3 regions of the Neobacillus sp. B4I6 genome follow, and region 3 is predicted to be linked to each of the others. Evidence: riboswitches for the same ligand, from Rfam matches in the RefSeq annotation. Region 3 holds a riboswitch; each other region holds the start of a gene.

Region 1 (10,144 bases), 750 kb from region 3:
AAACTATTGAAGAAAACGAAACTTACCTAGCTTATAGATGGTTTCTTGGCTTTCGATTTCATGATAAAGTGCCAGTATTGAAAAATGAATGTGGCCGTGTGTAAAAAAAGTCTCTCTGGTTTTTAGGGAGGCTATTATTTTTCTTCAATGGTTATTAGTCTCTGTTCGCTGGTGTGATATAATAATACAAACATACGCTCTTGTTTATTGGTTTAAAGCCCATTTTCGAGGTGCTATATTTGTAATAGGTTGAGTTTTTTTTAAATGAGGGATGACGACGATGGTTAAAAAAGGAAAACAAGTGAGATATGAACTTAATCCAAACGGAATTAAGTCGATGCCAGACAATGAAATTAAAACTATTTTACGTGGGGCAGATGATTTGATCCTGAGTGGCGGCCGGGCAATGCTTGCCAAAATTCTTGCGGGATCAAAAGATAAAAAGTTATTAGAACTAGAATTGCACCACAGCCCTGTATACGGGGCATTCAAAGGTGTTCCACAAAAAGAGATTCTCGCAAAAATAGACTGGCTGATTCTTCATCATTATTTAGCCATCGAGTATAATGGCAGACTCCCATTGCTTGTCTATACGGATAATGGCTGGGACATTGAACGCGAGACCTATGCTGATGAATTATTGGAAAAGCTTATTGATGCTGCTGAAAATAGAACTTATGAATTTGTTGAAACATTAAAAGACCGGAACCGCAGCTTGATTCTTCTTTTATTAGATAAGATTGCAAATTCAGGCAATAAAGAGTTAATCACAATCCTGGATGCGTGGAAATCGATTGAATATAAAAAAGTCAGGACCAGGATCCAAGAAGTTATCGAACTGTTGGAGAAAGTAGAAGAAGAACCTGAAAAAATACATAATCAAGAAGTGATCTCTTTTTCCGCAAATAAACAATGGCTTTCTATTCCTGCAGAAATCCGTAGAAAATTAGAACAAAATGTTTGGTGCGTTTCTTGTTGTGATGTGGTTAAAATTGAAAGATATACAGTCAAAGAATTTCCTACTGGAATTGTATTGGAAGGGGAATGTCACAAGTGTGGTGGTAACGTGGCAAGAGTTATTGACTAAAGGAGAAATGATCAATAATGCAAATAACATTTGAAAATATTTATACACTAATTACCAATGCTGGGTATATTGACCTTGCTCAATTAACAGAAGTTACGGAATCAGACATTTTGAAGTTACATGGTGTTGGACCGAAAGCGGTGAGAATTCTAAATGAGTCCCTTTGAGAAAAAGGACTTTCTTTTGCAAAAAAATCATAAAAATGATGACCGCTAAGTGGGAAAAACTAGTCTGACAGTAACCAAAGGAAGATTACACAACGATTTAAGACTCACATACGCAGAAAAAAGCACAACTAGCTGAAAATCCACTAGTTGTGCTTTTTGTGCGCAAAACTTCCGATTGTCCCCTATAAGAAACGTCCCCATGTTCTATGCCATTTATATAATGCAATAGCATTGATGCTATTAATAATCTTTCTCCACCGTTTCGAAACTACTATCTAGTATTGATAGAGCCAATTATTATTACTAGTTGATGGAATACAGGTAACATGATAAGTTTAAATATATAATTTATTTGTTTATTAAACTTACAAAAATACTTAAATAGTTTCAAATTGAAAGAATTTCAAATTCCACCTAAAAAAATCACAAATTATCCTAAAAAAAGAACATTCAAAAACATTCAAAAGATTCATAAAATGAGAGACAGGAAAACGTTTTCAAATGGGGGGAATCAAATGAATGTAATCAAAAAAGTAGGTCTAGTCATCGATACCATTTTTGAAAAATTCACTCTACTATCGTTAATTGCTTTAATTTTTGTCGTCACCCTACAAGTTTTTACCAGGAAATTATTTAATTTTGTTTTCTTTTGGTCAGAGGAAGTTACTCTTTTGTTACTCGCTTGGTTTGCCTTTATGGCTATAGCAGTGGGATTCCGAGAGTATATCCATTTAGGCATTGATTCTTTCACGAATCTATTTCCTAAAAGTTTTAATAAAGTTTTAGATAAAATTATCAGTGCCTCTATTTTTGCTTTCGGATTATATTTGGTAATCCAGGGCTGGGACTTCACGGTATTGATGATGGATTCAACCCTGCCGGCGACAAAATGGCCAAGTAGTATCACCTATGCGGTGATGCCAGTCACTGGTGTGATGATTTGTGTTTATTCTCTTTTACAATTCTTTAACATTAACACCACTCGCCACAAAGAGATAGAGGAGGGCATGTAACTTGGACAGCAACACAATTGGGATCATTATCTTACTGTCAAGCTTTGTTATTTTAATCTTACTTCGTTTCCCCATTGCCCTTACGTTGATTGCCTCGTCATTACTGACGGTTATCTATCTAGGTATACCTCTTCCGGTAGTGGGCCAGCAAATGATTCAAGGGATGAATTCCTTTTCTTTACTTGCGATTCCGTTCTTTATTTTGACCGGACAAATTATGAGTGAAGGCGGCCTAGCGACTCGAATTGTGAATCTGGCAAGTTTAATGGTTGGTAGAATTCGCGGTGGGCTCGCCATGGTTAACAGTGTAGCTGCATTGTTCTTTGGAAATATCTCAGGTTCTGCCGTCGCCGACGTTTCTTCCGTTGGGTCTGTTATGATTCCGATGATGAAAAAGAAGGGATACGAAGCAGACTATGCAGTGGGAGTAACGATTGCATCGGCCATTCAAGGTGTAGTTGTTCCGCCGAGTCATAATCTTGTTTTGTACTCCTTAGCAGCAGGTGGTGTTTCCATCGCCAGTTTATTTATGGCTGGGATTGTTCCTGGATTTATTATGTTAATTTCCTTAATGATCACGGGTTACATTATTGCTAGAAAACGAGGCTACCAAAAAGCGGACCCTGTTCCAAAGTCAGAAATTGGCGGGATCCTTCTACATGGACTTTTATCCTTGAGCCCAGCAGTCATTATTTTGGGGGGGATTATGAGTGGCTGGTTTACTGCAACGGAATCTGGGGCATTAGCTTGTTTGTATTCTTTTATTCTAGCGTTTGTTGTCTATAGGGAAGCAAAATTTTCTAATGTATGGAAAATATTAACCCGGACGATGAGAACTGTTTCGATGGTATTTTTCTTAATAGCAGCATCAGCTTCGTTTGGATGGATATTAGCTTACCTGAAAATTCCTTCAATGGTAACGAACTTATTTTTAAGTATTTCTGATAACCCTATTATTATTCTATTGATTATTAATATTTTGTTGCTTCTCCTTGGAGCACCAATGGACATGGCGCCAATGATTTTAATTATGACACCTATTCTCCTTCCAGTTGTAACCAGCTTTGGAATGGATCCGGTGCACTTCGGAATTGTCCTGATTTTAAATGCTGGGATTGGCCTATTAACGCCGCCGGTAGGAACCGTTTTGTTCGTCGGATGTGCGATAGGAAAGGTCTCGATACAACAAGGGACAAAAGCAATGATGCCATTTTTCTACGCTTTACTAGTTGTTCTGTTGGTTATTACCTATATTCCTGAGGTAGTCCTGTGGCTTCCTAATATGTTAGTCAAGTAACCGAAGGAAAGGTGAAAATAAAATAATAAAATTTTTTAAGGGAGGGTTACAAGAATGAAGAAAAAAAAGATTACAGGAATTCTTGCAGCAACGCTTTTAATGGGTAGCATCCTAGCTGCTTGTGGGAAAGAAGCAACGACGGGTACAAAAGATGGGGGTTCGAAAGCTGAGGGACCTAAATATACGTTCCGGTTGGCAGATAATCAGCCGCCAGATTATCCAACTGTTGTTGGAGACAAAAAGTTTGCCGAATTGGTTGATGAAAGAACAAATGGCCGAATTAAAATTGAGGTATTTCCATCTGCCCAATTAGGGGATGAAAAATCCGTGTTGGAACAGGTTCAGCTTGGGGCCATTGAGTTCACAAGAATCAATTCCAGTCCGCTTGCCGAGTTCAATGATCAGTTCACTGCACTGGGACTTCCATATGTATTCGAAAGCGAAGAACACTTATGGAATTTTCTTAACGGTGAAATGGGTACAAAATTGTTAGATGGTTTAGAGCAGTCAAAAATGAAAGGGCTTGCTTATTATGATTCTGGGTCACGTAGTTTTTATTCTACTAAACCACTAAAAGGTGTAAAGGACTTAAAAGGGCAAAAAATCCGTGTGCAGCAGAGTAAAATCAATATTGATTTCATGGCAGCTCTTGGGGCAAGTGCGACACCAATGCCATATGGCGAAGTATTCAGTGCACTGCAAACAGGAATCATTGACGGCGCAGAAAATAACATTCCAAGCTTAGACTCTTCAAACCATTATCAGGAAGCGAAAAACTTTATTTTAGACCATCATCAACGGATCCCAGAAGTCCTGCTTATTAGTAAAGCAGCATGGGATAAGCTTTCAGAAAAAGACCAAAAAATTGTGAAACAAGCAGCACTTGATTCCGTTCAAGCTCAAAGAGATGAATGGGATAAGTGGGAAGAGCGTTCTACTAAGAAACTGAAAGAGGCAGGAGTTACCTTCACTGAGGTTGATGATATTACACCTTGGAAAGACGCTGTTAAATCCATGGTTGATAAATATTCAACAGATTATAAAGAGGTAATGGATGCCATTGAAAAAGCACGTCCATAATCGATAGCAGGCAGTAAACCTAGCTGGTAAATATATCCATTTACCAGCTAGGTCTTTTCTGTTTAAAAAATCACTAATAGATAGGAATGAATAACAACAATGATGAAGTGGTGGAGAAAAATCGCAGAATTCCTTGAACGATACATCCTCTTAAAAAATCAATCACTGATGATAAAGCTCTGTGTTTTCTCTAGTTTTCTGGTTATTTTTCCAGTCATTTCAGTTGGAGTTATTTCATACAATCGTTCATCGGTTGAACTTGAAAATGTACTTAGACAATCGAGTAGCCAAGTAATTGATCAAGTAGAGTCACATATCGAATATTATTTACAAGATTTTGAGATTACCAGTCTAAAAATTATCAACTCTCCTGAATTATCGAGCCTTTTGAAATTGAAAACGTCAGAAAATAGAGATCAATTTATTGAACCAACTCGTAACACCCTTAAAGAAGCAGAGTACTCAAGAGCAGATATAACTAATATCACTATACTACTTAATAACAATCAGGTAATTGATACTCTTGGAAATAGAAATTTCTATCCTGCTACGAAAATGAAAGAGGAATATTGGTATTCGTCTGTCCCACTTAATGGGATGAGTATGTTAGTTATGAGAAAGTTAAAATTAGAAAATAAGGAACAGCCTGTCATTTCACTCGTAAGGAGACTATATAATCCCCAGACTCTCTTACCCGTAGGCATGCTTATTATTGATATCAATTTCAGAAGAATTGAAGAAATCTCTAACAAGGTAACCATCAGTAAAAATGGCTATTTTTCCATTTTAGATGCGAACGGGCATTATATTTACCATCCTGACTACTCAAAGCTCGGGAAAAGGGTTGAATTCAAACAACTTTCAAACCTGAAAACAGAAGGAAACAGCACGGAAATTTTAGAAAATGAACGGAGAGATTTTGTTACCTATACTTTCTCTCGAAACCTCGGCTGGAGGTTTCTATCGGCAGTCCCATACCGAGATTTGGCGGGGGGGATCGTTCAAATTGAAAAAGCCATATCCTTAACCATTCTTGTCTCTTTGATCATTGCCTATTTGATCGGGTTCGGATTCGCCACAAGCATCATTCGGCCCATCCATCGTCTGCAACATTTTATGAAGGAAGTTGAAATTGGAAAATTAGATGGCAGAGTTCGAGTGGATTCTAATGATGAAATCGGACAATTGACTGCTGGTTTTAATAATACAGTTGAGAAACTATCCAACCTACTTGAAGAAGTATACGTCTCTAAGTTAAAGGAAGCAGAAATGTCACTTAAACAAAAAGAAGTGGAATTAAAAATGCTGCAATCACAAATGAATCCCCACTTTTTATACAATTCTCTTGAAACTATAAGGGGTATGGCATTGGAAGAAAGTCAGGAAAATATTGCAACCATGTCTTTCTCACTTGGAAAACTACTTCGGTATAATCTTAATAATCATTCATCTACCGTGAGTTTTAGAGAAGAAGTGAATTTTTGTGAAATGTATCTGCAGATTCAAAAGTTTCGCTTTGAGGACCGTTTTGAGTACATGTTTGATATTCCTCAATGGGTAATGGAACTAGAAATGGTAAAATTTTCCCTACAGCCATTGGTTGAGAATTGTTTTGTTCATGGTTATGGTCCTAATACTAGAAAATTAAAAATTGTGATATCAGCTTTCCGTCATTCTGAGTCTTCCATTGTTATTCGCATTTCCGATACTGGTGAAGGAATAAAGGATCATATTTTAGAAGAAATCAAGAAAAGAATGGACTTAAAAACGTCTACTAGTGATGGGAAAAATATAGGAATCGTAAATGTTCATCAAAGAATTCATTATTTGTTTGGACCTGAGTATGGAATAACCATTCAATGTGAACAGTGTTCAGGGACTGAGGTATTAATCCATTTACCCATACTAGATCATCATGTGGAGGAGGAGAGAGTATGAAGAAAAATATCTTGTTGGTTGATGATGAGAGATGGGTTCGAACAGCTCTAAAGTGGACGATAAACAAGTTGAAGCTTCCTTTGCAAGTAGTCCACGAATGTGAAAACGGGTTAGAAGCACTCGACTGGATTAAGCATAATGATGCAGATCTAGTGTTAACGGATATTCGAATGCCGATAATGGACGGGCTTTCGTTAGTAAAAGAATTGAGTCATTTGAAGAAGAAACAGGATGTCATTGTGATCAGTGTTCATGACGAGTTTCAATTTGTTCAACAAGCCATTCGAACCGGTGTAACCGATTACCTTCTAAAACCAGTAGAGGAAGCCGAGTTAAAAGGGTGTCTTGAAAAGTGGCTAGAAATGAAATCAAAAGAAGAGACAAAAAGGAATACTCCAAAAAATGAGGATGAAAATCTTCCTTCCTCAACGATTGACAAGGTTTTGCAGTATTTAGAAAAAACAGCATTAGACCAAATTACACTGAAAGATGCGGCAGAGTCTGTCCATATGAATCCTAGCTATCTTAGTCAATTATTCAAACAACAGCTAAACAAAAAGTTTGTCGATTATATTACCGAGCTGCGAATTGAGGAAAGCAAACGTTTGTTACTGAATACAACCTTACGATTGTCCGAGATTGCTGAGAGAGTGGGATACTCGGATTTAGCCTATTTTAGTAACAACTTTAAGAGAATTACAGGCTTTTCACCATCAGAGTTTCGAAAATCAGCGCTGTAAAGGTACCGGAAAAAACTCCATAAAGGTCGACGAGCCAAGAATCTAGTTTTTGGCTTCTTTTTTTTGATAGATTTAAGTTTGCGTTTAATTTATATCAATTTTGCTGTCGTATTTGGTCTAAAGATAGGACTTTGGCTATGGGTATATATATCTGAATATTTTAAATCTTAAAAAACACAAATTCACCTAAAAATATTCTCTATTATTGTTTACCTTCTAAATTATACAATTATTTCGATTGAAAGCGTTTTCCTTTGAAGGAGTGATAGGAATATCATGATACGGTTAAGATTTACCTAGTTTTACTCTTTATTGTATGTATTTTAAGCGTGGCTATCACTGTGAAGCATGGAGCACGTGATAATGGCTTAGATCCTCATTTTGTGGAGGGGAAATTCAATCCATATCCAACTGAAGGCAGCTTGCTTAAATATCATATTAAAACGGTTTGCTTGATGAGAAAAAAGTAGATGAATCGGTCACTTTTTTACTAACAGTGATGATGAAATTAGGCCTTTTCGAAAACCCTAATGTCGATGGTCAAAATGCGCTTGATGTGGTCAATAATCCTGAATCACAGAAAAAAGCGGATGAAGCACAACGGAAGTCATTGGTTATATTACGCAATGACAATATCCATGGTAAAAATGTATTACCATTGGGTGATAGTGAAATAAAGGATGTCAACCTATATATTGAGATGTTCCCAGGTGGAAATGATGCAGCTGCCACTAAGAAATTAAAAGAAACTGGATTTGACTTTGGATTAACATATAAATAAGAGTTAAAAGCACACGAATGCTTTAAATAGTAGTCTGTTAACAATGCCCTCTATATTTCTAAAAAATTATAATAATAATTAAATTCAGAAAATTCATTTGACATCATGCTTTCGATAGATTAGGATTAAATTATATTCATAATTGCGGATGAGTATTGTGGGAGAGACTAAACGTATTGTTTAGCACCGAAGGAGCAAGTCCCAAAAATTGGGTTCAATCTCTCAGGTAAAAGGACCACAATAGGACGCGTCTCTGGAGAGCGCCATGTGCCACCAAAGGAGTTATACTCTCAGGTAAAAGGACAGAGGAAAATGGGGAACGCCTATTTTTCTCTGTCCTTTTTTTGTGGAGAAAAATAGTAATAAACATAAAAAGGAGGAGGTAAAGACAAAACTAATAATTGGTGAGGCGCATCATGATTGACCTGTTGAATATTTATTTTTTAGAAAAATGTAAGCGCTTATTTATGCCGAATTGACTAAATAAATATTAAATTTTCATTGGGATCAATTTGCAATTATTGATTTTACATATTACTTGATTATTTAAAGTCATCAAAAATTTGCAAACATTCTCAAAAAGTAGAAAGAGGGAATTCATATGCAGGAACAAACATTGTCGAGAGGTTTAAAAAACAGGCACGTTCAACTTATCGCTATTGGCGGGGCTATCGGAACAGGATTATTTCTTGGAGCAGGTAGATCTATTCATTTAGCAGGTCCATCGATTTTATTTGCTTACTTGATTACAGGTGTCATTTGCTTTTTAATCATGCGTGCACTTGGAGAACTGCTTTTATCCAATTTGAAATATCATTCTTTTGTTGACTTTGTAAGAGATTATTTAGGTAATATGGCAGCATTTATTACTGGCTGGACCTACTGGTTTTGCTGGATTTCAATCGCTATGGCCGATTTAACAGCAGTTGGTCTCTATACTCAGTTTTGGTTTCCAAGTATACCACAATGGATGCCAGGATTAATTGCACTAGTCGTTTTGCTAATTATGAACCTTGCAACCGTAAAGCTTTTTGGCGAAATGGAATTCTGGTTCGCATTAATTAAAGTTATTGCGATTCTTGGATTAATTGTTGTCGGAATTTTCATGATTATTAAGGGATTTTCCACAAATTCAGGCGCATCCAGTTTCACGAATCTATGGAGCCACGGCGGCATGTTCCCAAATGGCATAAATGGCTTTATCCTCTCATTCCAGATGGTCGTGTTTGCGTTTGTTGGCATTGAACTTGTAGGACTTACTGCAGGTGAAACAGAAGACCCGGAAAAAGTTATCCCAAAAGCAATCAATAATATTCCTATTCGGGTATTAATTTTCTACATTGGCGCCCTTATTGTCATTATGAGTATTTATCCGTGGAACGCCATCAATCCAGCGAAAAGCCCATTCGTTCAAGTATTCGTGGCGGTTGGTATCGCTGCAGCTGCTGGTATCGTCAATTTTGTCGTTCTAACATCTGCAGCTTCGGCATGTAACAGCGCCATTTTCAGTACAAGCCGTATGGTATACTCACTTGCCAGAGATAAAAATGCACCTGTACCATTTGCAAAACTTACGTCACGTCAGGTACCTTCCAATGCATTGTTCTTTTCCACTGTTGTTATTTTAATTGCCGTTGTTTTGAACTATGTAATGCCAGAAGGAGTATTTACGTTGATTACAAGTATTTCAACAGTATGTTTCATCTTTATTTGGGGTATTACTGTCGTCAGTCATTTGAAATACCGCAAAACCAGACCAGATCTAGCGAAAGCGAACAAATTTAAATTGCCGCTTTATCCATTTTCCAATTACTTAATCCTTGCCTTCCTTGCGTTCGTGCTTGTCGTCCTTGCACTTGCGGAAGACACTCGTGTTGCCTTGTTCGTAACACCTGTCTGGTTTATCATGCTGATTGCAATTTATAAGATGTTGATAAAGAAGGCGGATTATGCGGATCAGGAGAATCAACAACAAGTAGCAGAAAATTAAGTGGCAACCCAAAAAAATAACTTTTATTAATAAATAATGTTTCCGCTTTCA
Region 2 (10,144 bases), 2.3 Mb from region 3:
AATCCATCGCCTGTCCCTTACACATAACCGCTGTCATTTGAGCTGAGTATTGGATCAAGTTAAGCACCGCTTTCGAATCGAATTGGTCAAGAGAGGCTTGTTCCTCAATGGCCTTTTGGGTAAGAAACAGTCCAGTTAATTCTGCGATGGCAATGTTATAAACCGAGTGTAGCGCTGGACGGCCCCGACGGGTTAAAGAATTATCCTGTGATGGCAAATCATCGAAGATTAAGGATGCGGTATGCATATATTCCAATGATTTCAGTAGTGGCACGATTGCAGATTGATTAAGTCCAAATTCGTTAACGCCCATGACCCAGGTCATTATTGGTCTCAATCGCTTCCCGTCACCTTCCAGACTGTAATTGGCAGCATCAATTATTTGCTCAACTTCTTCGATTTTAGGGATTTTTAAGATGTGGTTGATCTCCTTACGAACAGTTTCAACAATGTCTAAAAACCCTTCCCGCTCTTTCCGTTCATTTTTCAGAGTTGTAATCATATGGTCACGAAGTAGTTTATCAAAGAAATCGACATCATCAGCTTTCCAAACCATATTTTGAATCACACGATTAAATTTTGGATTTCCTGAAAAAAATAGTTTCATAACTTCGTTGTATTTTTTAGTTCCCATTCGTTCTTTAAATCGCTTCAGGCCGTTTATTGCACGATCGAGAATCACCTCACAGGCCTTGCTATCTGAGTGATATACCTTATGGATCAAATTGGAGATGACCGTCCAGTATAATTCAAAGGGATTGATAAGATCGATTCGCTTATCATGATATTTCAGATAATAGGTATAGGGGGTTACCCTGCCCTCCTTCAAGTCTTCATACATATCTGCAAAATCATCCGCAAGCTGGTTGTATATGCCATAAAAGAATGTTCGGGTGTCAAAGCCTTCATCCTCCGGAGCACTAATAACTGAGCGGACAATCAATCGGGAAGAAGAGGATTTTAAAATGACCGGAATGTATAACTCTTCATTCGTGTAATTTGCGTTGGATAGATCCTTTACACGGTCCACTTCCTGTGAATTAAAAAACACATAGGCCTGCTCGAAAAATTTTTTGCTGGTCTCTGGACGCAAATGAGATTTAATATACTCAAAGGCATCGCGGAGTTCTGAATGAATAAATCGGATCAGGTTTACGTTATTCCCCGTCCACTCACCCAATTCCGGCACAGTTCCTGTGATAAGGGTGGTACGAATTAAATCGGAATATTGTTTTTCCTCTTTGGCAGATAAGACTTTGGCATCGAGAAGATCGTCAATAAATGGATAGGTCAAACCATAGCAATAGCCTAGCCTAATAGCATCATCAAGTTTCTGCCTTCTTTCTTCAGGCGATACCTCATCGCCCATCTCTTCCACCTCATGCATAATTACCCCAGCAATAATTTTAATGAGCTTTCGCTGAGCATTCTCAGCATCCATTCCCATTGGAATATTGGATGATACAGTCTTTAATTTGTTTAGTAACCAGATCATCGTGGACTCGATGCCTTCCTTCTGGGCGATTCGATACAACCCGGCCATGCTAAACGTCTCAGTTTTGACTCCGCTGTTTGTAGCAAAAGACTGTGTCAGGTTATTTTTTAAACTGTTAACTACACGCCGTATCCTGGTCTGTGTCTCAGCTGAGTCCAAGGCTTTGCCTAGGTCCCGCATGAAAATATAGGAAATACTACGATCCAAGTAATTATCAAGTTTGCCGGTGTAATCGAGCCATTGGATATACTTGTGATACCCTTGAGTATTAGGTTTTCCTTTTCCACGCGAAAAAAAGGATAGGATTGAATGATGATGAATATGGTTGTGTTTCCAAGATTGAATATCTTTTGTTAGGACTGGAACAAAGGTCTTTTGCATGACCTGTTTATTAAGTGATTTAAAATAATGAGCAGCCTTCTGCTCAGCTAGCTGATAACATGCATCGGCATTTTTTATTAACTCCTCATCCATACTGTACATTACCTCTTCTTAAGGTTGTCTTATACATGTTTTGCAATATAATTCAAACCGAGATGATAAATCCAAGCGTTTTTCTTTAAAAACTATCAAAATATATTTATTTATAATCATAAAATAACATCTTTAGACTCAAAAAGTATAATATTTCCTTTCATATTATAATTCCGCGCATAGTAAATAATACCTTCATTAATCTTTTCTTTTTTAACTTGGCTGTTGATGTCCGCTCCAGGCGCTTCGCTTTCCGCTCCAATCAACTTGGCTATAAAAACAACAATGACCTTTAACACAGCCATTTTAATTAATAAAAAAACACCTCAAATATAGAGGTGCTTTAAGCAATTTAACCTATTTTAAAGTTGTAGCCACTGTACTTTCAGGTGATGTTACCTTGTCATAAAAATCCACGAATTGATCGCGGTCAGCGCTATCACGGTAAGCCATGGCAACACGTGGATGTTCATTAAGAACACCTGAAATCATATAAGGAATGATATAGCCCCACTCCCACTTTTCACGCATTTCGAGCATGTGCTTCTCAATGACTCCAAGAACCGGCTTAATCTCATAGCTTGATTTTTGGATGTAGCTAACAAGAAGTTCTGTGTTACAGTTACCTGCTGCCCGACCCATGCCATATACAGACGAATCGAGATATGTAACCCCATTTCGCATCGCAGTTAATGTATTGGCAAAAGCTAACTGCATATTGTTATGTGTGTGAATTCCAAGCTGTTTGTTAGGGATCAACGCTTTGAACTTTTTCACTTGGTGCTCGATATCTACAGGGTCTAAGCTTCCAAAGGAATCAACGATATAGACCACATCTACAGGGCTTTCCTTCACCAATTCAAAAGCTTTAATCAGCTGTTGTTCAGGAACACTTGATAATGCCATAATGTTCAGTGACGTCTCATATCCCAAATCATGGAACATTTGGACAAGTTCTAAGCCTTTATCTACTTCACGGATATAGCACGCTACTCGAATCATATCTAAAACACTTTGTTCACGAGGTAGAATATCATTGGGATCTACACGGCCAATATCAACTAAAGCCGATAGCTTCGTGAACTTTTTGACAGGGATAATTTCTTTCAGGAAGTTATCGTCAAGAAATCGCCATGGATTGGGCTCAGTCGCTTTAAGAAGCTTTGGAGAATTTTTGTAGCCAATCTCCATGTATTCAACTCCAGCTTCACTTAGGCCGTTATACAAGTCTTGAACAAATTCGACACTGAAATCCCAATTGTTAACTAATCCTCCATCACGAATGGTACAGTCTAAAATTTTACTACGAGTTTCCATGATCGTCATTTCCCCCTGTTTATTCTGCTTTTCTCATTATTATTTCATACTTTTATGCATTTAAGTACTAAAATTTTCTTATTGTGTTTATATCATGGTTTGTCAGAGGGTGTCAACCTATTTCCTGAAAATTCTTATAATCAAATAATAATAGTATATACAATATACCCAGGCTGTCGAGAAACTTTCGACAGCCTCTTATTTTCTACAATAACTTTAACCATTCACCGCGTTAATTTATTATAATATTATTAATATATAGGCTTTGCAACATGTCTGTTGATTTGCGCTCCATGCACTTCGCTTTCCGCGGGCGTGCCGGGGAGCCTCCTCGGCGCTGAAGCGCCTGCGGGGTCTCCCCTGCCCCGTACTCCCGCAGGAGTCTGCGTGCCTTCCGCGCAAATCAACAGGCCCATTAGCAGGTACAATGAATAATTAAATGCTGAGAATAAAAAATTGTCGAGAAAAATACCCTTTCTTGACAATCTGAGTATATACAATATACCCTTCACTTTTGTTCCTGTATTTTGTGCAGGTATGGTTACTTTGTAGGTTCCGTATTTAATTCCTATTTGACGAAATGAAAAGGCATTGGCTTTATTAATACCAATGCCTTAGTTAAAAAAGGAGGTCTTAGGACCAATGATACAGTTTTCCCTGCCTGCTAAATGTTTGACTGAGATCCTTTAATGTGTAAACTCTAGCCGTTAAGAGAAATAAATCATTGTAGTTATTATGGATGTATTCATCAATAATCTTGATTCCTTCTATAAATTGATCAACTAAATAATACGTGTACTTTTCATCCCAAGAAAACTTATTTATTCTTAAAAGTTCATCTGCTATTATTTGAAACTTAAACTCCTCAATTAGGAGTTTTATTTGAAACAATTTATCCGGATTATACCTAAAGCTGTTTTTATTTTCATGGCTTTTCTGAACATATTTTATAAAACCCTTGATATTTTCAGCCAACATATTCGCTTTTTGCATCTCGAATTTCAATTTGTCCTCTCCTCAACGTCTAATTTCCAACCCATCTTTAAGAAGAGTGTATGTTTGGGGACGTTATAATGACACCAACAATACCATTTATCAGGAAAAAGAGTCCTTAGAATTAAAGAATCAGGAAAAATTAGCGAACAATCTCCATAAAAAGAAGGCACAAATCCAATTTGGTTTGTAGCCTCAATTTAGTGTAGATTTTATTATTTTATGAAGAAGCTATAAGAGTCAATTCACACTGCTTTAGATAAAGTAATGTTTTGATCTTGATTATCTTTTCTTTTTTTCAAACTAACCATTGCTATAAAGGAGATACAGTAGAGTACAGCAAGATATCCCATTGCGATCGTCACATTAGCATGCTGCAGGATATATCCTACTAAAATAGGAGATAATCCCCCTAATGCTCTACCGAAGTTAAAGATAGTATTGGTTGCTGTGCTACGAATTTCTACTGGATAGTAATTGCTTATTAATGCACCGTAACCAGCAAACATTCCATTCGAGAAGAATCCTACAATCGCACCGCCGATTAAAAGACCCGCACTTCCTGACGCAAAGGAGTATAAAAAGACTGCGATTGCGGAAGCGAATAAGAAGATTCCGAATGACTGCTTCATTCCAAGTCGATCCATAAACTGTCCAAAAGTTAACATACCTGCAATCATTCCCGCAGCTGTACTAATCGTCCAAAGAGCCGAGTTTGAAACTGATAATCCCTGGGATTGTTGAAGCATGGATGGCAGCCAAATCATCAAGCCATTATAACCTGCAATTTGGACCGTTGCCATAATAGCTAAAGCAATAGTCGTAACAGAAGTTCTTGGAGTAGCAAACAATTGCTTTAAATTCCCTTGCTTTGGCACAAGTTGTTTTTTCTTTTGTGATGCCAGCCACACGGGTGATTCGTCTAATTTTTTTCGGACGATAAAGGCGAATATAACCGGAACCAATCCGATGAAAAACAATCCTCTCCATCCCCAAGCAGGCAGGATCATGGCACTAAGAAGAGCAGCCAGAATCACACCGTATTGTGCACCGATACTAACATAAGAAGAAGCGCGTCCTTGTTTATTCTTTGGCCATGCTTCAGCAACAAGCGCCATACCAATACCGTATTCCCCACCTGCGCCTAAGCCAGCAATAAACCTAAAGATGTATACTTGTTCAATATTTACGGCTAAACCAGTTAACGCCGTCCCGATAGCAAATAGTAGAATCGTATAGGTAAATATTTTAACTCTCCCAAATTTATCTGCTAAGATACCGAAAATGATTCCTCCAGCGAGCATTCCTAAATTGGTAATCGAAGAAATAAGACCGCCAGCAACCATGTCAATATGAAACTCTGCAATAATCATCGACATCGCAAAGGAGATAAACATGATATCCATGCCCTCTAATGTTAAACCTGCTACTGATGCAACTACTGTTTTTTTACGATAATCCATTTTTGTCGTTCTCCTTTCAAGCCTCACAGGACTTTGATTAAAAGATAATGGGCAAAAATAAAATGCCCTTTCATCCAAAGGACAAAAGGGCATTCATATACTTAATTAGTATATATGAAGTTTATTTTTGCCTTTTTGGCCTCTCTGGACCAAATTAAAGGAATTTAATTTCATCTAATAGTATCATGATACCAATCAAGTGACAATATTTTTAATATATTGCAAGAATTTTACTTTACGCAGATATTTTAATATTTTTTCCCTTTGTCCTTTTAAATGAATACACTATGAATAAAAGAATGAACCATAATGGTGTCATTAATAAAGCGACACGAGTTGATTCTGCAAATAGCATAATAATGAGAATAAATGCAAATAACGTGAGAACAAGATAATTAATAAATGGTGTAAACGGTGCTTTAAAAATCGACTTTTCATGTAAATCTGGGCGTGATTTCTTATATCGCAGATGACAAATTAAGATAATGCTCCAGACCCAAATAAAACAAATCGCACTGATCGTTGTCACGATCCCAAAGGCTTGTTCTGGAATCAGCTTACTTAAAAGAGCTCCGACAGATAGAACAAGTGCAGATATAAATAATGCGTTACTCGGTACATGATTTTTATTTAATTTAGCAAAATTCGCTGGTCCCTGTTGATGATTACTTAAATTAAATAATATGCGGCTCGTTGAAAACAATCCACTGTTACAGGCAGACGCAGCTGATGTTAAGACGACAAAATTAATAATTCCTGCAGCAATCGGAATACCAACTAAACTAAACGTTTTTACAAAAGGACTGTTTGCTGCATTCAGTTGCGTCCATGGATTGATGCATAAAAGGATAATAAGTGCTCCCACATAGAAAAACAGTATTCTTAAAGGTATTTTATTTATTGCAGATGGGATATTTTTTTGTGGATTGGATGTTTCGGCTGCTGATACACCTACTAATTCAACACCTACAAATGCAAATACAACCATTTGAAAAGAAAGTAAGAAACCTAATATTCCATTCGGGAAAAGACCACCATGGCTCCATAGATTTTTTACTGTAACCGTTCCTGAATCTGTTTGAAATCCAATAATTAACAAAATGACTCCTATGATGATTAAAGCAAGAATGGTGATCACTTTGATTAAAGCAAACCAAAACTCTAATTCTCCAAATAGCTTTACTGTTAATAAATTTAGTCCCAATAATAGAATTAAACAGACTATTGCAGGTACCCATTGTGGGATATCGAACCAATATTGCACATATACACCAACAGCAATAATATCAGCCATTGCTGTCATAATCCAACAAAACCAATACGTCCATCCAGTTACATAACCAGCCCAAGGTCCAATATAATCCTCGGCGAAGTCCGTAAATGATTGATAGCCCTTATTTGATAAAAGAAGCTCTCCTAATGCCCTCATTACAAAAAAACATGCGATTCCCACGATTAAGTAGGCAAAAATGATAGATGGACCTGCTAACTGAATGGCTTTTCCTGAACCTAGGAATAAACCTGTACCAATCGTACCTCCAATCGCAATCAGTTGTACGTGCCGATTTTTTAAATCTCGTTTTAATTCTTGTTGTGCCACTTCATTTGCCCCCTCATTAGTAATAATTTCCTTTGTTCACTTTGTGAAGACATGAACAAAGGGTTAAACTCCATGAAAAAAGAGATTGGAATTTCTCCAATCTCTTCGGTCATAAGAATAACAAATAATATCCATTACTCTTTTGTCAGAATAACAAATAAAACTCGTACTCTTCTGTCCTTTTGCCTGAGATTGTGAACCCTTCGGCGCCGCAGATTTCCTGCGGTCTCTCCAGAAGCTGCTCCTGCTATAGTTTGATCCATAGCAATCATAGCTTGCTTAGTATTTAATTTATGTTGAAGAACAAATGGTTCAAAATCCCCAGCTAAAAAAAGTTATGCATTATTACATCTTATCTCACAAACTAAATTATTGTTAAATAATTTCTAATTTTAGTAGTATTCAATCACTTTGTCAATAATTAATTTCAGAGAATCTAGATTAATAGAGAAACAAAAAATGAACCCACTGCAAAAGATTGGGTTCATTTTTATCGCAATCGTTGGTTCTGCATCTTTAATCTCCTAGTACCAAAAAATATTGAATATGATTTGCTGAGATGGGCGTAATCGCCATAACACGATATCCGATACTCAGTAATTGCGACAAAGTTTCTGCGCAATTTTGACGTGGAGGCTCAAACGGAGCATGGAAACTTTTATAAAGATTTATTAATTGATTATTGTTTGTACAGTGAAGCAAGATCACATGTCTACCAGTCCATGCTTGACCGATCATTGGTTGTGGTTGTGGTTGTGTTTCCCTTTTATTTCTCATTGAATTATTCCTTAAGTCGAGGTTTAGCAGGATCACAATTGGGTGAGTCAAGATTTGCCGATTCTGCTAATTTCATAAGATAATAACATTCTTCACGATACATATGATCCGCCATTAGGGGGGCGAATGTTCCTAATGCTTGCTTACTTAGTCTGAGTTCTTCTATTTCATGTAGAAAATTTTGAAATAATTTTATTTCTAACTGGCTGTCTGAATTCATTTTTGATAAAGCAGGGAACGAAGTCAAATTAGTTCTTAAATATCCTGCTAGTTCAACTGATTTCAAGTAAAAATCTTCAAAACTCTTCCTAAATGTATTACTTTTCTCAATGAGTTTCTTTTCAACACTATCTAAATTAAAGGAAATTGCCTCTGAATGACCTGCAGCATCTAATAACCATAAAAGATGATGATGTAGTTCATGGTAAACAGGAGGAGCATCCCCTGCTTTTAGGTGTATTAAAATTCTTAAGTATTCCTCTAATTCATTGACCATATGATTAATAAAGGTTGGCGAAAGGTGAATTTTTATTTTCCCTATCAGATGTTTACTTAATAAGTCCAATTTAAATTTCCGTAATCTTATAACCTCTGTTTCAGCTTCAATTGTGAATGGCACTAAATCTGAGGAATTTGCACGCTCCAGAAGTTTGTCAAAAACTCGAATAAAAGATGATGCCTTCTCAATTTCCTCTTTTTGAACAGGTGCAAGAGCTTCGAAAATAAACCTCGAATGATCACCTAATATTTGGAGCCAAAAACGGTGTTCAAATTTTGCTGTTCTTTCAAGGACATCATTCATGTTTATTCCTCCTAGAAAAAAATACCCACACTATTTTGATGTTTATTCTTTTCAATTGGTTCTTATGAACAAAGAAGGAAAATTCACTAAAAAATAAGTCTTGCTGCCATTTTTGTGAAGATGTTTCGTAATCTCTTCTTTCGTCGATTCATTTTCCCTTCGCCTCCGATGGCTTTATTGAATTATTTACAATTAAGCACATTCATAGGTGGACTCCACAAATAACACTCCACCAACATTTACTTTAGTATGTGTTGTGAACGGTAGAAACCTGGGGTTGTTCCAATATTTTTCTTGAATACTTGATTAAAGTATTTTTGATTTTCGTAGCCTACTTGTTTACAAATTTCTGATACTTTTAAATTTGAGCTTCTTAGTAATTTCTTGGCATTATTCAATCTAACATTTGTAATATATTCAAAGATGGTGTTACCAACTGCCTTAGAAAACAAACTGCACAGGTACGCAGGGTTCTTATGGAACAACTTACCTAAGTCATCTAAAACGATGGGTTCCTTATAATTAGTATTTATGAAACTTTTTAAGTCGATGATTAGTTTTTCATTATAGGACACGTGGTTCTCCTTTAAAAATTCAGTTGATTGATCAATAAATTGTTCAAGCCAATCTCTGATTTCTTCCAAAGACTGTAATAGATTTAACTCTTCGTATAATAAATATCTTTCGCCACCACTTTTATTTACTTCATATTCACTTTCGATATATTCCAAAAAATGATTAACTATTTTAAAACATACATATTTTGATTTTTCCGGGGACAGGTTACTCTTTTTACAATCGAGAAAAACTTTGGCCATGAAAAGATTCATTCTACTAAGAAGATTTGGGTTTTTTTCATTAAAAAATTGATTAATTTCTTCGATAATACTGTTTCCAAATGAATGATTAAAAGTTTCTAATTCTTTATAATATGTTACTAACTGGTTTGAAAAAATTCCATTTTTCAATGCTTCTGTTGCTTCACTGTATGCTTTCTTTATTTCCGAAATATTTTCATATACATTGCTGATTCCAACAATCGGTTTTAATTTGATATCATGAAAAATCAATGACACAAGATCATGAACCAAGTCATTCCTAATCTCAAAACTGGAATTGGAAAACATGATTACAATTTGACTATCAATCGTATAAATGAAACTCTCAATTCCCCTGTTTTCCAATAGATTTTTCATACAACCTAATGGGACCTGAAGTTTTTC
Region 3 (10,144 bases):
ATCGAGTACTCCCCTGAATTCCTCTTCGACTAAAACTTTCGCTTTTTTCTTTTCCCAGTCTATTTCCATAATGTAACCAAGACCACGAGCTGGAAATTTCGGATCTTCTTTAATAGTTAAAACAACAAAGTCGCCGTTTGTAAGAGTAATTTTTGCAGTATCTTTAAAGGTATAGCGGTCCAACATGACCAAACGAGAAACACCCTTGTGAGTTATTTTCATATCTGGGGTAACTGGATGCACCTGGGGGAATAATTGAATATCCTCATTCAACCTTTCAAAATCGATATTCATTGTTTGTCTAAAAACTACAGACATTAGAACAACTCCTTCTTAAATAAAAATCCACCTATTGTGCTAAATCTAGCAGGTTTACGCTATATCTAGTTGGTTTGTATTTTTAGGTTATCATAGCCCACCTGAATAAATCAACTAAATATCAATATATAGTACCGAAAATATTTTCGACACCACTATATATTGTATGTCAAGCAAACTATAATTATTTTGTCAAACTTAAAAAATAATAGAATTAAAAGTAATCAATAGCTTTTAATAGATTTTCGTCAGAAAACAGGAAAATTCAACAAATTTCGCAGTTTGCTTCTTTACATTAATCGTTAAGGCAACAAAAAAAGACGGCGAATTCGCCGTTTCTAATTATCTTTTATAATTCCATTCATCACTTTCATAGCGATCTTTTGCAATCTTTTCAACATAAGCTAGTTCTTCCTCGGTTAATTGATAAGTTTCAAGCTCAATATTTAGACCCTCAGCAAAGCCTTTATAAAAAGCTTCCTTTGCTTCCTCAAGTGAAATCCTTCTTGGACTAATGTTGTTGATAGCAACCGCTTTATCCTTAAATGCCTTTCTCATACGTTCCTTAACTCTCTCACTTGGATATTTAAATAAACTAAATAGCTTATCTTCATCTAAATCTAACAGAATGGAGCCGTGCTGTAGAATTACACCCTTTTGTCTCGTTTGTGCACTGCCGGCAACCTTCCTGCCTTCCACCACAAGCTCATACCAGCTTGGAGCATCAAAGCATACTGCAGAGCGAGGGTTTTTCAATGCATCCCGTTCTTCTGCTGTTTTTGGGACAGCAAAATATGCCTCAAGTCCTAAATGGTGAAAACCTTTTAAAATTCCTTCAGAAATTACTCGGTATGCCTCTGTAACAGAATTAGGCATTTCTGGATGTTCTTCAGAAACGATGACACTATAGGTAAGTTCATGCTCGTGCAGAACGCCACGTCCTCCTGTAGGTCTTCTTACGAAACCTAATTGGTGAGCATTAACTGCTTCCATATCAATTTCTTTCTCTACCTTTTGAAAATATCCTACTGATAGCGTTGCCGGATCCCAGCCATAGAAACGAATCACTGGAGGAAATTTCCCTTCACTATGCCAATCGAGTAACGCTTCATCTAAAGCCATATTAAAAGATGGTGAACTATTTCCAGTATCAATAAAACGCCAAACTTCTTTTTTCATTCTAAAACCTCATTTTTTTATAATTATATCGTAATTAAGTCTACCAAAATCTGATATAGATTCAAAATAAGATGTTTCTGCTATAATTATTTAGGCAATATCAAAAGATTTTTTTGCATTCATCTTTATCTTTATCGGATTGACTTATATAATAAATACTAGTGCAGGAAAGCTTGAAAGGAGCAAAAAGAAATTGAGTTCACTTTATCCATTATTAATCATCATTGTAGCAGTTATCATTTATTCCGTTTTTACATTTTTCTATCAGAAAAGAATTGTTAAAACGGTAACAGAAGAAGACTTCCGTGCGGGGTACAGAAAGGCACAACTAATAGATGTTCGTGAAGCAAACGAATTCGAAGGCGGCCATATTTTAGGAGCACGTAATATCCCAATGTCGCAAATGAAAATGCGTATGAAAGAAATCCGTTCTGATATGCCAGTATATTTGTATTGCCAGAGTGGAATGCGCAGTGCACGTGCAGCCCAATTCTTACACCGAAAAGGCTATCGAGACCTTACTCAGCTACAAGGCGGGTTTAAAAAATGGTCAGGTAAAGTAAAAACTAAGAAATAAGATATCATTAAAGGTTCCGGATTCGGAGCCTTTTTAAATTTCAAAAACTGCTACACAAGATAAAAGGTCAGATTATTTTTCGAATCTGACCTTTCCTTTTATTAAGCTTCTTGGTATTTCAAAATTGGTTTACGTGCTGCTTTTGTTTCGTCCATCCGGCCTACCACTGTTGTATGTGGTGCTTCTTGAACGATTTCTGGATTTTCTTCCACTTCTTTAGCAATTTGGATCATAATATCGATGAACGAATCCAGTGTCTCTTTTGATTCGGTCTCTGTCGGTTCGATCATAATACACTCTTCCACATTTAATGGGAAGTAAATGGTTGGTGGGTGGTAGCCAAAATCAAGCAGACGTTTCGCAATATCCAATGTACGAACGCCTAATTTTTTCTGACGTCTTCCACTGAGTACAAATTCATGCTTACAATGTCTATCAAATGGTAGATCATAATATTCAGCAAGCCTTCTCATCATGTAGTTCGCATTTAATACAGCGTACTCTGTTACCGCTTTTAAGCCATCTGGTCCCATCGAGCGGATATATGTGTAAGCACGAACATTGATACCGAAGTTTCCGTAATATGGCTTCACACGGCCAATTGATTGCGGGCGGTCATAATCAAGGACATATTCTTCGCCTTGCTTTGTGATAATCGGTTTCGGTAAGAACGGGATAAGGTCTGCCTTCACCCCGACAGGACCGGAACCAGGGCCACCGCCGCCATGTGGGCCAGTGAATGTTTTATGAAGATTTAAGTGAACAACATCAAATCCCATATCTCCAGGTCTTGCTTTTGAAAGAACTGCATTTAAGTTTGCTCCATCATAATAAAGCTTACCACCGGCTTCATGGACAATTTCAGCCAATTCAAGAATGTTTTCTTCAAATAGTCCAAGCGTATTCGGGTTGGTTAACATTAATGCAGCAGTATCTTCACCAACAACCCTTCTTAAATCTTCAAGGTCGACAAGACCATGTTTATTTGATTTAACGGTAATTGTTTCTAGACCAGCAATCGTAGCGGAAGCTGGGTTCGTACCATGAGCAGAATCAGGGACGATTACTTTTGTACGGTTCATATCACCGTTAGCCTCATGATAAGCACGGATCATCATTAAACCTGTCCATTCCCCATGAGCCCCTGCCGCAGGTTGCAAGGTCACTTCATCCATACCTGTTATTTCAATTAAATGCTCCTGCAAATCGTATAAAAGTTCAAGAGCACCTTGAACAGAGCTTTCACCTTGCAGCGGATGTACATGTGCAAATCCGTTAAAACGCGCTACATTTTCGTTGATTTTCGGATTATATTTCATCGTACACGATCCTAGTGGATAGAATCCTGAATCGACGCCATGATTTCTCCTCGAAAGGGCAGTGTAGTGGCGCATAATATCAAGCTCCGAAACTTCAGGAAGTTCAGGCTCTTCTGTACGAAGGTAACCATCAGGAAGGAGACCGCTGAGATCTAGTTCCGGTACATCCATTTCCGGCAGGCTGTAGCCGATGCGTCCTGGTGTGCTAAGTTCAAAAATGAGTGCCTGGTCTTGATTATGCATGGAAATCCCCCAATTCTTTCACTAGAGTATCAATTTCTTCCTTCGATCTTTGTTCTGTTACAGCAATCAGCATATGGTTAGCCAGTTCTGAATAATCACGCCCTAGATCATAGCCCCCGATTATTCCTTTTTGTAAAAGGTTTTGATTGATTTCTTTTACAGGCTTAGTTAATTTCACAACGAATTCATTGAAGGAATGGCCATCATAACCAACTTCAAAGCCAGCTTCCTTGAAAGCATTTTTCGCATAATGAGCTTTTTGCAAGTTGGCCGCAGCCATTTCCCTGACACCCTTTTTACCAAGTGCGGTCATCGCTACAGATGCAGCGAGGGCATTTAATGCCTGATTGGAGCAAATATTTGATGTAGCCTTATCACGTCGGATATGCTGTTCACGTGCTTGCAGTGTTAAGACAAAACCACGGCGCCCTTGGTCATCCGTTGTCTGTCCAACAAGACGGCCTGGAACTTTCCGCATTAACTTAGTAGTGACAGCAAAATATCCGCAGTGCGGTCCGCCAAAGGCAGTTGGGATCCCAAACGGCTGCGCATCACCAATAACGATGTCAGCACCAAATTTACCTGGAGGTGTTAATACCCCAAGGGACAGTGGGTTACTTGAAACAACAAACATGGACTTATTTGCATGAATGATTTCCTCAAGCTCTTTTAACGGCTCGACTCGCCCAAAGAAGTTTGGATATTGGACGATAACGGCTGCAACATCTTCATTAACAAGTCCTTTTAATGCGTCTAGATCTGTTACACCATCTTTGACTGGTACTTCAATCACATTAAGGTACTGACCCTTTGCATAAGTTTTAAGAACATCACGTGATTCTGGATGTACAGCACTGGATACAACTATTGTTTTTCGTTTGGTATGGCCTGCACTAAGCATCGCTGCTTCAGCAAGTGCAGTTCCGCCATCATACATCGATGAGTTGGCAACATCCATTCCAGTTAACTCACAAATCATTGTTTGGAATTCAAAGATAGCTTGAAGTTCACCTTGTGAAATTTCTGGCTGATAAGGTGTATAAGCTGTGTAAAATTCTGATCTAGAAATAACATGGTCGACAATTACAGGCATGTAATGGTCATAAACACCTGCACCTATAAAAGATACGTTTCTTTTCAGGTCAGCGTTCCGACTAGCCATCTTAAAAAGTTCTTTCATTAAGTCCGTTTCAGACTTTGCCGCTTTTATATTGTACTCACCCTTAAATCTTACTTTCTCAGGGATATCGCTAAACAGTTCATCAATAGAGGAAACACCAATTGCCTCAAGCATAGTCTTCTTATCTTGTTCAGTCATAGGTAAATAGCGATGTTTCATAAACCTAACTCCCTTCTCTTATTTCTTTTCTTTTTTATAAAAAGGTGTTGGAACTACAGTAGCTTTTAAACGTTTGCCGCGAATTTCAACCTCAACTTCGGATTCAAGACCCGCAAATTCTGTATTGATTAGGGCAAGACCAATATTTCTCTTTAACGTGGGTGATTGCGTTCCAGTTGTAACCTCACCAATTAACTGATCACCTTTATAAACAGGGTAGCCATGACGTGGAATCCCACGATCAATCATTTCGATTCCAACCAATTTTCTTGTTAAGCCCTTTTCTTTTTGTTGGATCAACGCTTGTTTCCCGATAAAGTCATCTTCTTTGTTTAATTTCACAGCGAAGCCAATTCCAGCTTCAAGTGGTGAAATTTCTGGAGATAGTTCTTGACCATAAAGCGCTAAAACTGCTTCAAAGCGAAGTGTGTCGCGTGAACCTAATCCACAGGGGATTACTCCATCTTCTTTACCTGCAGTTAAAATGTCTCTCCAAAGGTCAACAACATCTTCTGCATCGCAATATACTTCAAAGCCATCTTCACCAGTATAACCAGTTCTTGATACAAGTGCCTTTTTCCCATTTAGGATTACATCTTGTTGGAATTTGAAAAAGCCAATTTGGCTTAAATCATTATCTCCCGCAAGCTTTTGCAATACTTTTTCCGCAAGTGGTCCCTGGACAGCCAGCTGTGCTGTTTTTTCCGATAAATTTTCTAAAGAGACATCACCAGATAAATGGTCTTCAAGCCATTTGTAATCTTTTTCAATATTTGATGCGTTTACTACTAAAAGGTAATGATTGTCTTCAATCTTATATACAAGCAGGTCATCAACAGTACCGCCATTTTCATAACACATGGCGGTGTACTGGGCACCTCCATTCTTTACTTTTGAAATGTCATTAGTCATCATTTTTTGTAAAAATGCTAAGCTATTAGTGCCTTTTACTTCTACTTCACCCATATGGGAAACATCAAATAATCCTGCATTAGAGCGAACAGCTTCATGCTCTTCTTTAATGCTAGAGAATTGGACCGGCAGTGCCCAGCCTCCAAAATCAATAGTTTTTCCACCCCATTCTTTATACACATCAAAAAGTGGAGTTCGTTTTAATTCAGACATCTTAATCCCCCTTCAATCTTTGGCGCAAATTATTCATTAGATAATATAAAAAAGGACAGAGACCTCCTATGAAACGTAAGAAGGTCTCTGTCCTTGCACCTGAAAGTTTACCTAAAAAGGCTTTCCCCTTTGGTGGCTGCTTAAAGCTAGCAGCGCTCTCCAGAGCTGCGTCCTACAAGAGTTCTTTTGCCTGAGAGATTCACATTTCTGCTTGCTCCTTCGGCGCTACATAAGTAGTCTCTCCCCTTGTTATCATTCGCATTATAATATTATCTAAACTGGTCATACTAATTATACTTATAAAATAAATTACCTTATTAAAATATTTAAAACATTCAAAGCTATTATCATCCTACCATTAAAATAATACATTGAGCAATAACTTTATTAGAAAAGCAAAAAGCTGGAAATTGAACAAAAAGGAGTTGGAACCATGTCGATCGAAATTGAATTTGATTCCTCCTGGAAGGATGATTTTTTACATAGAATTGAAAACGATGGTCCATGGGGGAATTGGGAACTTTTTAAACTAGCAATTGGAGTTGAAAAACATCTCGTCATTCCAGATTTCATGGGTTTATTAGCACCTAGCCATTTACCCAATCTAACCCCACTTCCTCACCAGCTTGAAACAGCAAAACAAGTAATTGAAAACATGAATGGGAAAGCCATCCTTGCCGATGAAGTAGGACTCGGAAAAACGATTGAGGCCGGGCTCATTCTAAAAGAATATATGATTCGTGGATTGGTGAAAAAGGTATTGATTCTTGTCCCTGCATCCTTAGTTACTCAATGGTCGATGGAGTTGAATAGCAAATTTTTCATTCCAGCCATTTCACAAAGGAAAAGCTATGTGTGGGAACAGTGTGATGTTGTCGTTTCGTCAATTGATACGGCCAAACGAAATCCTCATCGAGACATCATTTTCAAGCAGGACTATGACCTTATTATCATTGATGAAGCCCATAAACTTAAAAATAACAAAACAAAAAATTACGAATTTGTCCAAAATCTGAAAAAGAAATTTTGTTTACTATTGACGGCAACGCCCATTCAAAACCGTATCGAGGAAATTTTTAATCTGGTTTCATTATTAAAACCAGGACATTTAGGCAGCGAAACGACATTCTTTGAAAAATACAAACGAGATGCACGTTCATTAAATGATGATGAGCATTTAAAAGAATTAGTAAACAAGGTTATGATTCGGAACCGGCGGGCAGATACAGGCATTGAGTGGACGAAAAGGCATGTGGAAACCATTCCGATTGAATGCACTCAAGAGGAGAAAGATCTTTATGAGTCAATTACTGAATTAAAAAATGAGGGGAATTGGGCACAGGCAAGTTCATTCTCTGTAATGACATTACAGCGTGAGGCATGCAGCAGTAGAGAAGCAGTTTTTTATACATTAAAAAATATGCTGCAAAAAAAGGAAAATCCAACCCCAGCTTTCGAAGAACAAATTCAGTATTTAATAACAAAAGTCGAAGCTGTCCAGAAGAATTCAAAAGCAGAAAAAGCGTTAGAATTAATTCAAAAAGTAAATGATAAAGTGATTATTTTTACAGAATACCGAGCAACACAAATGTACCTCCAATGGTATTTAAAACAGCATGGAATTTCATCTGTCCCTTTTCGGGGCGGCTTTAAGCGTGGAAAAAAGGACTGGATGAGAGAATTATTCCAAAAGCACGCTCAAGTCCTTATTGCAACTGAAGCAGGCGGTGAAGGAATTAACCTTCAGTTTTGTAATCATATAATTAACTTTGATTTGCCATGGAATCCAATGAGGCTCGAACAACGAATTGGTCGTATCCATCGTCTGGGCCAGGAAAAGGATGTCATGATTTATAATTTTGCGATAAAAAATACTGTCGAAGAACATATTTTGAAGCTTCTTTATGAGAAAATACATTTATTTGAAAAAGTAATTGGTGAACTTGACGATATATTAACAAAGTTGGAATTTGGCAATATAGAAGACCATTTAATCGATATTTTTGGACAATCCTCCTCCGAAGGCGAAATGCGAATTAAAATGGAAAATTTATCATCAATGATTGAATTTGCTCAGGACATGAAGAAGGGAGATTCCCATGCAGCAGCAGGAAATTCATAACTTTTTATTGAACTATTTTCAGGCTAATGATTGTGCAATTGTGGCGAATAGCCCAGGCTATTTGACTGTTCAGTTAACAGTTGAACTTGATAAGGAATTAATGAATCGGCCTTTTTACTGGCACTATTTAGAAAAGACGGGCGGAATTCCAAACCCGATGAAGTTAACATTTATTACGAACCAAGATGCCGCTCCTGAAAATATAAAGGGGGAAATCATTCATTTTGGTTCACCTCGGCTTCATCAAATTTTTACTTCGACGAAAAATTTAGCCAGCTATATCCGACTTTATGAAAATCATCGGAATCAAAACAAGCAAACTCCTTTATTACCATGGCTTTGTATGAATGTTAAAATCTCCTATCAATGTGACCGTAAGCGGGATATTTTCAAATCAATCGGCTTACAACTCATTAATGGAAAAATGGTTGAAGATTTCCATGACAGGCTGCTTGAAATATCGTTAACACCAAAAATACCTGATTACTCCTTTACTTTGTCACCTTTAGTGAAACCTCAAAGCGGGATGATGAGAGTTGAAACCTATCTTACATCCATCATTGAGAAGGATGACCACTCTTGGGCAATAGATGCGCGAGAACGTTGGGATAAAGATTTACGTCTCTTGAATCATTTTTACGAAGATGTTGAAGATGAAAATGAAAACTTTGAAACCGAAAAAATGGCTCTAAAGGAACAGTACGAACCAAAAATCTCAATATCCTTCATCAATGGCGGCCTCTTTTATCTCACTGAAAAAGCAATATAAGGGACAGGGTGTCAGGCACCATGTGAAATTTTCACATGGTGCCTGACACCCTAAAAATATTTTTTGAAAATAAAGAAGGATAAGGAGGAACCTTGTCGAATATTATCCAAAGAAAAATAAAAAGGCGGTGGTACTTATTGTTAGCGAGATAGAAATTTTAGCAAATCGAATCATTACAGATGCTGCACGAAACCAGGCAACAGATATTCACATTATCCCAAGGAAGAGGGACACACTCGTCCAAATCCGATTAACCAACAAGTTAATTCCTCGACTATCCCTTCCAAAAGATGAATGCGACAGATTAATCTCACATTTTAAATTCACAGCCAATATGGATATCGGAGAAAGAAGACGACCACAAAGTGGTTCCATTTTTTGTGAAGTTGACGGAAATTTAATGGGGCTCAGGCTTTCCACACTCCCGTCTAATAACAGAGAGAGCCTTGTCATCCGGCTATTACCACAGCAAGAACAAATTCCTTTTCACCAACTTTCACTCTTCCCAGCAATGACCCGAAAACTTCTTGCCCTTCTCAAACACGCTCATGGATTAATAATTTTTACCGGGCCGACGGGCAGCGGAAAAACGACTACTCTCTATTCCCTTTTAAATGAAACCGCCCACTTATTTCATCGTAATGTCATTACACTCGAAGATCCCATTGAAAAAAACTATGACTCAGTCCTGCAGATCCAAGTCAATGAAAAAGCAGGCGTCACCTATGCAGCCGGACTAAAGGCAATTCTTCGTCATGATCCTGACATAATAATGGTCGGTGAAATTAGAGATGCTGAGACCGCAAAGATTGCGGTAAGGGCTGCATTAACAGGCCATCTAGTGCTTTCCACGATGCATACCCGTGATGCGAAGGGAGCGGTTTATCGCCTGCGTGAGTTTGGAGTGAATTGGTTAGAGGTCGAGCAGACACTTATTGCCATTACTGCCCAAAGGTTGGTTGAACTTACCTGCCCTTTTTGCGAAGGAGAGTGTTCACCTATTTGTTATTCCTATGGCAGATGGAAACGCGCCAGTGTATTTGAACTTTTATCCGGACGAAATTTACACGCAGTAATGAAAGCTGCTCAAGGAGAAAAAATAGAAATTCGTTACCGAATGATAAAAGATGTAATTAATAAGGGCATTGCACTT

The links. A riboswitch is a leader RNA that binds a small molecule or an ion and turns the genes downstream of it on or off. The one in region 3 is predicted to bind glycine.
Region 1: another riboswitch for glycine. It lies ahead of QF028_RS08775 (amino acid permease); the one in region 3 lies ahead of gcvT (glycine cleavage system aminomethyltransferase GcvT).
Region 2: another riboswitch for glycine. It lies ahead of QF028_RS16335 (amino acid permease); the one in region 3 lies ahead of gcvT (glycine cleavage system aminomethyltransferase GcvT).

The regions. Positions count from the first base shown of each region.
Region 1 is NZ_JBNPWB010000002.1:1,337,623-1,347,766, forward strand. Features, by position in the region: gene QF028_RS08730 (hypothetical protein) at 1-104, shown strand, start outside; gene QF028_RS08735 (RQC-minor-1 family DNA-binding protein) at 281-1,087, shown strand; gene QF028_RS08740 (hypothetical protein) at 1,105-1,254, shown strand; gene QF028_RS08745 (TRAP transporter small permease) at 1,770-2,267, shown strand; gene QF028_RS08750 (TRAP transporter large permease) at 2,269-3,564, shown strand; gene QF028_RS08755 (TRAP transporter substrate-binding protein) at 3,619-4,644, shown strand; gene QF028_RS08760 (sensor histidine kinase) at 4,744-6,582, shown strand; gene QF028_RS08765 (response regulator transcription factor) at 6,579-7,322, shown strand; gene QF028_RS08770 (hypothetical protein) at 7,771-8,103, shown strand; glycine riboswitch at 8,252-8,351, shown strand; gene QF028_RS08775 (amino acid permease) at 8,705-10,093, shown strand.
Region 2 is NZ_JBNPWB010000002.1:2,889,980-2,900,123, forward strand. Features, by position in the region: gene QF028_RS16315 (polyprenyl synthetase family protein) at 1-1,978, opposite strand, end outside; gene QF028_RS16320 (aldolase catalytic domain-containing protein) at 2,327-3,286, opposite strand; gene QF028_RS16325 (hypothetical protein) at 3,920-4,291, opposite strand; gene QF028_RS16330 (MFS transporter) at 4,525-5,742, opposite strand; gene QF028_RS16335 (amino acid permease) at 5,978-7,342, opposite strand; glycine riboswitch at 7,507-7,587, opposite strand; gene QF028_RS16340 (DUF2935 domain-containing protein) at 8,124-8,921, opposite strand; gene QF028_RS16345 (response regulator) at 9,161-10,144, opposite strand, start outside.
Region 3 is NZ_JBNPWB010000002.1:588,801-598,944, reverse strand. Features, by position in the region: gene QF028_RS04805 (vitamin B12-dependent ribonucleotide reductase) at 1-318, opposite strand, end outside; gene QF028_RS04800 (lipoate--protein ligase family protein) at 661-1,497, opposite strand; gene QF028_RS04795 (rhodanese-like domain-containing protein) at 1,691-2,074, shown strand; gene gcvPB (aminomethyl-transferring glycine dehydrogenase subunit GcvPB) at 2,176-3,636, opposite strand; gene gcvPA (aminomethyl-transferring glycine dehydrogenase subunit GcvPA) at 3,629-4,975, opposite strand; gene gcvT (glycine cleavage system aminomethyltransferase GcvT) at 4,994-6,100, opposite strand; glycine riboswitch at 6,186-6,265, opposite strand; glycine riboswitch at 6,269-6,356, opposite strand; gene QF028_RS04775 (DEAD/DEAH box helicase) at 6,534-8,222, shown strand; gene QF028_RS04770 (YqhG family protein) at 8,200-8,991, shown strand; gene comGA (competence type IV pilus ATPase ComGA) at 9,119-10,144, shown strand, end outside.